DNA from 2 places in the Achromobacter sp. EG18 genome. Region 2 is predicted to be linked to the other one. Evidence: riboswitches for the same ligand, from Rfam matches in the RefSeq annotation. Region 2 holds a riboswitch; the other holds the start of a gene.
What was found. A riboswitch is a leader RNA that binds a small molecule or an ion and turns the genes downstream of it on or off. The one in region 2 is predicted to bind glycine.

Region 1: another riboswitch for glycine. It lies ahead of AC6CR5_RS10390 (D-amino acid dehydrogenase); the one in region 2 lies ahead of gcvT (glycine cleavage system aminomethyltransferase GcvT).

The regions. Positions count from the first base shown of each region.
Region 1 covers NZ_CM186213.1:2,282,198-2,286,603, reverse strand. The annotation lists gene AC6CR5_RS10400 (PhzF family phenazine biosynthesis protein) at 1-491, shown strand, start outside; gene AC6CR5_RS10395 (sulfite exporter TauE/SafE family protein) at 636-1,379, shown strand; gene AC6CR5_RS10390 (D-amino acid dehydrogenase) at 1,431-2,660, opposite strand; glycine riboswitch at 2,705-2,791, opposite strand; glycine riboswitch at 2,793-2,884, opposite strand; gene blaELC (ELC family class C beta-lactamase) at 3,022-4,314, shown strand; gene AC6CR5_RS10380 (3-hydroxybutyryl-CoA dehydrogenase) at 4,342-4,406, opposite strand, start outside.
Region 2 covers NZ_CM186213.1:3,681,241-3,685,646, reverse strand. The annotation lists gene AC6CR5_RS16845 (BaiN/RdsA family NAD(P)/FAD-dependent oxidoreductase) at 1-303, shown strand, start outside; gene AC6CR5_RS16840 (superoxide dismutase) at 512-1,126, shown strand; gene AC6CR5_RS16835 (ZIP family metal transporter) at 1,154-2,047, shown strand; glycine riboswitch at 2,117-2,209, shown strand; glycine riboswitch at 2,243-2,365, shown strand; gene gcvT (glycine cleavage system aminomethyltransferase GcvT) at 2,453-3,553, shown strand; gene gcvH (glycine cleavage system protein GcvH) at 3,651-4,028, shown strand; gene gcvP (aminomethyl-transferring glycine dehydrogenase) at 4,121-4,406, shown strand, end outside.

The DNA of each region.
Region 1 (4,406 bases), 1.4 Mb from region 2:
GCGGCGAACTGCGGGTGCGGCGCGCCGGCGACGGGCTGGCGATGGACTTTCCCGCCAGGCGCCCGGTGGCCGAAGCCATCCCCGACGGCCTGCTGCGGGCGCTCGGCCTGCCGGCGGCGCGCGCGCTGTACCGCACCGACGACTACCTGGTGGTGATCGACGACGAAAGCCTGATCGACGGCCTCGCGCCCGACTTCGCCGCGCTGGCGGCATTCGACGTGCGCGGCGTGGCGGTGACGGCGCCGTCCACCCGCTACGACTTCGTGTCGCGCTGGTTCGGGCCGCGCGTCGGCGTCAACGAAGACCCGGTCACGGGGTCGGCGCACACCTCGCTGGCGCCTTATTGGGGCGAGCGGCTGGGCAAGACCCGGCTCACCGCCGAGCAGGGCGGGGCGCGCAAGGGCCAGCTGCGCTGCGAGCTGCGCGACAACGGCCGCGTCATCATCAGCGGCCAGGCCGCGTTGTACCTGCGCGGCACGATCTTCCTGTGAACCGCGCCGCCATCACCGAAAACCTATTGCCTCATCAACACTTCAAATAAGGCCGCCGCGACACGCGCCTAGAATCTGCCGTCACGAGAGCCGGACGGATCGATCCTTCCGACGCCGGACACGACAACAAGGAGACGCAGGGCAATGGATGCGGTGTGGATAGTCGCCGTCGGGGCGGCCGTGGCGGGATTCGTGCAGGGCCTGTCGGGCTTTGCCTTCGGCATGGTGGCCATGTCGTTCTGGGCCTGGGTGCTGGATCCGCGGCTGGCGGCGGCGCTGGCCGTGTTCGGCGCGCTCACCGGCCAGCTGCTGGCGGTATTCTCGGTGCGGCGCGGCTTCAACTGGCCGTTGCTGTGGCCCTTCCTGCTCGGTGGCCTGGCCGGTATTCCGCTGGGCGTCCTGATCCTGCCGCACCTGGACATGGACTGGTTCAAGGCCGTGCTGGGCGCGCTGCTGGCGCTGTGGTGTCCGGTCATGCTGATGGCGCAGCGCTTGCCGCGCATCGGCGGCAATCGCTGGGGGGACGGCGCGGTCGGACTGGTGGGCGGCGTGATGGGCGGCATCGGCGGCTTCGCCGGCAGCGTGCCGACCCTCTGGTGCACGCTGCGCGGTTTCGGCAAGGACACGCAGCGCGCCGTGATCCAGAATTTCAACCTGTCGATGCTGGCCGTGACCATGGCCACCTACCTGGCCACGGGCATCGTCACGCGCGACATGGCGCCCATGTTCGCCGTGGTGGCGCCGGCCATGCTGATCCCCACGCTGCTGGGCACGCGCCTGTACATCGGCATATCGGAAGTCACGTTCCGCCGCCTGGTGCTGGGGTTGCTGACCTGCTCGGGACTGACATTGCTGGCCTCCTCGGTGCCGCGGCTGCTGGGGTATTGAGGGCCGGTCCGCGTCCGGCCCGCTCCCGGCCTGTGCTCTGCCGCAATGGCTTTACGACAGTCCGACCCCCTCCCGCACACTCGCCGCCAGCATCTGCGCCGTGGCCGCCGACAGCGTCCAGCCCAGGTGCCCATGGCCGGTGTTGTAGAACACGCCGGGCCGCTTGCCGGGGCCGACGCGCGGCATCATGTCGGGCATCATCGGCCGCAACCCGCACCAGGGCACCACGCGCGCCGTGCGCACGCCGGGAAAGTGGCGGCGGGTCCAGTCCACCAGCGGCTGGATGCGTTCGGCGCGGATGTCCAGGTTGAAGCCGTTGAACTCGGCCGTGCCGGCCACGCGGAAACGGTCGCCCAGGCGGCTGGTGACGATCTTGGCGGCCTCGTCCAGCAGGCTCACGCTGGGCGCGGCGGCCTGGCTGGCGGCGTCGTCCAGGTGCACGCTGATCGAATAGCCCTTGACCGGATAGATGTTCAGCCTGTCGCCCAATTGCCGCGCGAACTGGCGGCTGGCGGCGCCGGCGCAGACCACGATGGCGTCGGTCTCGTGCTGTTCGTGCCGCGTGCCGTCCTCGCGCGCCAGGTCCAGCACGTAGGGCAGGCCGTCGCGGCTGATGGCGCGGATGTCGGCATCCTGTTCGAAGCGCACGCCGCGGCGCGCGCAGGCCCGCGCCAGGCCGCTGGTGAACTTGTGGATGTCGCCGGTGGCGTCGGACGGCGTATAGAAGCCGCCGTGGCAGGGCGTTTGCAGCGTCGGCTCGATGCCGCGGATTTCCTCCGGCGTGACGGCGTGCCGCTCCAGCCCGCCTTCGCGCAGCAGCGCGTTGGCGCGGCGCGCGGTCTCGAAGCTGGCGGCATCGTGGTAGATGTGCAGGATGCCGCGGCGCTCCAGGTCGAAATCGATGCCTTCCTCCTCGGCCATGGCGTACAGGTGCTGGCGCGCCTCGATCGCCATGCGCGTGGTGGCGATGGTGTTCTGGCGATAGTTGCGGATCTGCCCCATGAACTGGGCCAGCCATGAATACTTGTGCCAGCTCGGACGCGGATTGAGCAGCAGCGGCGCGTCGTGGCGGCCGAGGCAGCGCAGGCCTTTCAGGATGGTGGCGGCGCTGTTCCAGACTTCGGCATTGCTGGCGGACAACTGGCCGCCGTTGGCGTAGGACGTCTCCATGGCGGGATAGCGCTGACGGTCGTAGACGGTGACGTCGTAGCCCAGTTTGCTCAAGGCGTAGGCGGACGTGACGCCGGTGATACCGGCGCCGATGATGGCGATGCGGGGCATGATGGCTCCAGATGGCGTGGCCACGATCCGATGATCGCGGCACCCCATCTGTCTCTGTACCTGAGAGCTTCACCCGGGCGCGAGGGCGCGGGTTCCCCTTCGGTGGGCGCCAGGCGCCTCTCTCCAGATTGTCTAGACCGCGCAGTCCTGTTGCCTGAGAGTTTCCGGGGCGGTTGCTCCGTCGGCGCCCGTCACGGGGGACGGGACTCTTCTGCGGGGTTTTGAATCGACGCAGTGAGAATAGCCAAAATCTGCCGCGAGCGGGACTCAGGGTTAATACCAGGAAGGAGGCGGATAGGCTCTACACTGGGCGCCAACCCGCGCGGCACGCGCCGGTCAGAAAACGAAAGGACGATCCCGCATGCGCGCTCCGGCAATGTTCCGTATTTCCCTGCTATCCGCGACGTTGGCGCTGGCCCTGGCCGGCACCGCCTCGGCCAGCCCGGCCGTTGCGCAAGCGCCCGCCGCCAAGGCAGCCACGGCATCGGCCTCCGCATCCACGCCCGCATCTTCGCCGACATCCACGCCGGCATCCCCCGCCCAGGCGTCCGCGACACCGGCATCCACGCCCGCCAAGGCCGATCGCGCCACCGCCGCCGTCGACGCCGCGGTGGCCGAGGTCATGCGCCAATACGGCATCGACGGCATGGCCATCGGCGTCAGCCACAATGGCGAGCAGCGCTTCTTCAACTATGGCGACGCCTCGCGCCAGCCGCGCCGCGCCGTTTCCAGCGACACCCTGTTCGAACTGGGTTCGATCAGCAAGACCTTCACCGTCACGCTGGCCGCCTACGCGCAGGCCACGGGCCGCCTGTCGCTGGCCGACAGTCCGGCCAAGTGGGTGCCCGAGCTGCAAGGCAGCGAATTCGCCAAGCTGACGCTGGTGAACCTGGCCACGCACACCGCCGGCGGCTTTCCCTTGCAGGTGCCGGACGCGGTCCAGAACACGGCGCAACTGATGGACTACCTCAAGGCCTGGACCCCGCAGTATGCGCCCGGCACGAAGCGCACCTATGCCAACCCCAGCATCGGCATGCTGGGCGTGGTGGCGGCACGCGCGCTGGGCGAGTCCTACGTGGCGGCGATGGAGCAGCAGTTGTTTCCCAAGCTGGGCCTGCGCGACACCTGGCTGGAGGTGCCGCCGCGCAAGATGCCCGACTACGCCCAGGGCTACGACAAGCAGGACGCGCCGGTGCGCGTGAACCCGGGCGTGCTGGCCGACGAGGCCTACGGCGTGAAGTCCAGCGCCCGCGACATGCTGCGTTTCATCGAGATCAATCTGGGCGCCGTGCCAGTTGACGCCACGCTGCAGCGTGCCATCGCCGAGACCCACACCGGCTATTACCAGTTGGGCGCGATGACGCAGGACCTGATCTGGGAACAGTATCGCTACCCGGTGGCGGTGGACGACCTGGTGCGCGGCAACTCCGCCCAGGTCGCGTTCGAGACCCTGCCGGTCAAGGCCCTGCAACCGCCGCTGGCGCCGCGGCAGTCGGTGTGGGTCAACAAGACCGGCGCCACCAATGGCTTTGGCGCCTACGTGGCATTCGTGCCGTCGCGCAAGCTCGGCATCGTGATCCTGGCCAACCGCAACTATCCCAACCAGGCGCGGGTGCGGTTGGCGTTGCGGGTGCTCGAGGCGCTGGCGCCGTGAATGCCGCCGGCCGGCGCGCAGCGGCCTTCAGGATCGGGCCGCAGGGCGCGCCTGGCCGGCCGCCCTGGCGCCGTCGAACCTCGGCAGCAGCC
Region 2 (4,406 bases):
CAGGGCGGCAAGCCGGGCCTGGCGGCCTTGCGCCTGGCCGACGCGCCCGACAAGACCCTGCGCGCCCTGGCGCAGGACATCCACCAATGGACGCTGGTGCCCAGTGGCACCGCCGGCTACAAGAAGGCCGAGGTCATGCGCGGCGGCGTCGATACGCGCGGCCTGGACCAGAAATCGATGCAGGCCCGCACCACGCCCGGCCTGTACTTCATCGGCGAGACCGTGGACGTCACCGGCTGGCTGGGCGGCTACAACTTCCAGTGGGCCTGGGCCTCGGGCGTGGCCTGCGGCAAGGCGCTCTAGGCGTTCCTGGCGCTTCATCCAACGCTTTTCCCGTCCGTCGGGCGCGGGCACGCTTCGTGCTGCCCGCCAAGGCCTGCCCGGCCCATAGCCTGACTGCATGACGGGCATTGCAACGTTGTCGTTGTGATATCAAATAAAAATACCTATCATTTGTATTTCACAAATTCAGCCGTGCCGCATCCGGTGGCACCGCCTGATGGAGACCGCCTTGGCCTATACCTTGCCGACCCTGCCTTACGCCTATGACGCGCTCGAACCGCACATCGACGCGCTGACGATGGAAATCCACCACAGCAAGCACCACCAGACCTACGTCAACAACCTGAACGCCGCGCTCGAAGGCGCCGGCATCGCCACCGACGAGCCGGTCGAGGCCCTGGTGGCGCGCATCGACCAACTTCCCGAAGCCGTCCGTGGCGCGGTGCGCAACAACGGCGGCGGCCACGCCAACCACAGCCTGTTCTGGTCGGTCATGTCGCCACGGGGCGGGGGCGAGCCCGACGGCGCGCTGGCCCGCGCCATCGACACCGAACTGGGTGGCCACGCCGCCTTCCGAGAAGCCTTCACCAAGGCCGCGCTGACGCGCTTCGGCAGCGGCTGGGCCTGGCTCAGCGTGACGCCCGCCGGCAAGCTGGCGGTGGAAAGCAGTGCCAACCAGGACAGCCCGCTGATGCAGGGCAACACGCCGATCCTGGGCCTGGACGTGTGGGAACACGCCTACTATCTCAAGTACCAGAACCGCCGCCCGGAATACATCGGCGCCTTCTACAATGTGATCGATTGGCCCGAGGTGGCGCGCCGCTACGCCGCCGCCGTGGGCTGAGCCGGCATTGCGCGGGGGCAGCGGTCCATGAATACCTTCAGCCGTCATCGCATTCGGCCCGCGGCCACCAGCGTCAGTGTCTGGACGCTGGCGGTGCTGGTCGCCTGCCTGGGCCTGCACCAGATGTGGGCCTATTTCAACGACCACGCGCCGCACGTGGCCGACGCCCTGCTGGGCGGCATGGTCGCCGCGGGCGCCACCGCGGCGGGCACGTTGCCGATCCTGTTCGCGCGCACCATCCCGCAGAAGATGCAGGACAGCATGTTCGGCTTCGGCGCCGGCGTGATGCTGGCCGCCAGCGCCTTCTCGCTGGTGGCGCCGGGCATCGCGGCGGCCGAGGCGCAGGGCGCGGGGCCGTGGGGCGCCGGCCTGACGGTGGGCGCCGCCATCCTGCTGGGGGCGGCGGCGCTGTTGCTGATGGACCGGTTGCTGCCTCACGAGCATTTCATCAAGGGCCGCGAAGGTATCGAGGCCCACCGGCTGCGCCGTACCTGGCTGTTCGTCTTCGCCATCACCCTGCACAACCTGCCCGAAGGCCTGGCCATCGGCGTCGGCTACGCCGGCAACGACCCGGTGCGCGGCACGGCGCTGGCCACCGGCATCGCCATCCAGGACATCCCCGAGGGCCTGGTGGTGGCCGTGGCGTTGATCGCCGCGGGCTACAAGCGCGCGTTCGCGGTGGCGCTGGGCATGCTGTCGGGCCTGGTCGAGCCGGTGGGCGCGGTGCTGGGCGCGGCCGTGGTGGGCTGGTCGGCGGCGCTGCTGCCGTGGGGCCTGGGCTTTGCCGCCGGCGCCATGCTGTTCGTGATCAGCCACGAAATCATTCCTGAATCGCACCGCAAGGGGCACGAGGTCTACGCCACCTGCGGGCTGATGCTGGGCTTCGTGCTGATGATGCTGCTGGACACCGCGCTGGGCTGAAGCGGCGCCCGGGCGGCGATCGCGGATCAACAACGGAACCGCGTTTCGCGGTATGCTTTCGGCGCTGTCACGCATGTTGCGGGAGAGAGCGGCCGTTCGCGGCTGCCGCCGAAGGCGCAATTCGCCCGGAATCGCTCAGGTATCCCATACCGCGCATGCTTGCCCTGTCCCGGTTTTCACCGCGCGGACTCGGCAAAGCAGCACTCTGGAGAGACCTGGCGCCGCTGCCCAATCAGGGACATAGCGAGCAGCCCAGGCGCCGAAGGTGCAAACCCGCCACGCGGGGCAACTCTCAGGCAAAAGGACAGAGGGGCGGAAGATTCAGCCGTTGCGCGGGCGTTTTCCGTCTGTCCGCCAGCGGCATTCCGTAACCCTGGCACCGCTGCCGCTCCGGAGTACCCGCGCATGTCCGCACCCCTCAAACGCACCCCGCTGGCCGAAGAACATATCGCCTCCGGCGCCCGCATGGTCGATTTCGGCGGCTGGGATATGCCCCTGGCCTACGGCTCGCAACTGGAAGAGCACCACGCGGTGCGCCAGGACGCCGGCATGTTCGACGTCTCGCACATGCTCAACGCCGACGTCACGGGCCCCGACGCCTACGCCTTCCTGCAGCGCCTGGTGGCCAACGACGTCGCCAAGCTGACCGTACCGGGCAAGGCGCTCTACACCTGCATGCTGAACCCGCAGGGCGGCGTCATCGACGACCTGATCGTGTACTTCTTCGCGCTCGACGAATGGCGCGTGGTGGTCAACGCCGGCACCGCCGACAAGGACATGGCCTGGATGCAGCGCGTCAAGCAGGCCGGCAAGTTCGACGTCACCATCACGCCGCGCCGCGACTTGGCCATGATCGCCGTGCAGGGCCCCAACGCCCGCGCCAAGGTCTGGGCCGCGCGCCCGGCCTGGCAGGCCGCCAGCGAGCCGCTGACCCCGTTCGTGGCCGCGCGCGTCGGTGACGACACGCTGGTGGCGCGCACCGGTTACACCGGCGAAGACGGCTTCGAAATCGTGCTGCCCGCGGCCGAGGCGGTGCAACTGTGGCGCGACCTGGCGGCCCAGGGCGTGCGCCCGGCGGGCCTGGGCGCGCGCGACACGCTGCGCCTGGAAGCCGGCATGAACCTGTATGGCCAGGACATGGACGAACTGACCCAGCCCGGCGAAGCCGCGCTGACCTGGACGGTGTCCCTGAAGAACCCCGAGCGCCGCTTCATCGGCCGCGATGCGCTGGAGCAGTTCGCCACGCCCGCCGCCTTCGTCGGCCTGAAGCTGCAGGAACGCGGGGTGATGCGCGCCCACATGGCGGTGCGCACCGCGCAGGGCGTGGGCGAGCTCACCAGCGGCACCATGTCGCCGACGCTGGGCGTGTCGATCGGCTTTGCCCGCCTGCCGCAAGGCGTGGCCGCGGGCGACACGGTCGAGGTCGACATCCGCGGCAAGTGGGTGCCCGCCCTGGTCTGCAAGCTGCCGTTTGTCCGTAACGGCAAAGCCGTCGAACACTCGTAAACTCGAAGCTTCGCGCCGGTGGCCGGCCCTGCGGGGCGTGGCCGCCGGCGCGAGGCGCGCAACACCATTTCCTTATCCGAATCCCCCAGGAGTTCCCATGAGTCTGCCCATCGATCGCAAGTACACCGAGTCCCATGAATGGGTCAAAGCCGAAGGCGACGTGTTCGTCGTCGGCATCACCGATACCGCCCAGGACCAGCTGGGTGACCTGGTCTTCGTCGGCGACGTCAAGGTCGGCGCCAAGCTGAACGCGGGCGAGACCGCCGGCGTGGTCGAGTCGGTCAAGGCCGCCTCCGACATCTACGCGCCCGTGGCCGGCGAAATCGTCGCGTTCAACGACGAGCTGGAAAGCAACCCCAACCTGATCAACGAATCGGCCTTCACCGCCTGGATCTTCAAGATCAAGCCGGTCAACGCCGCCGATGCCGACAAGCTGCTGGACGCCGCCGGCTACGAAGCCATCGCCAACGGCTAAGCCCGTCAGGGCGGGCGCGGCGCTGGCGCCGCCGCCCGTCCATGCATCACCGTCCGTCCCTCCCGACGACACCGCCATCCCGAGATCCCCCCATGTCGCGCGCCCTAGACACCCACACCGACTTCATCCCCCGCCACATCGGCCCCTCCGACGCCGACCAGGCCGCCATGCTCGCCGCCATCGGCAGCCCCAGCTTGGACGCCCTGATCGAAGAAGTCGTGCCGCCCAAGATCCGCAGCCAGGCGCCGCTGGCGCTGCCGCCGTCGCGCAGCGAAGCCGACGTGCTGGCCGAACTGAAGCAGATCGCCGGCCGCAACAAGGTCTTTCGCAACTACATCGGCCAGGGGTACTACGGCACGCAGACGCCCAACGTGGTGT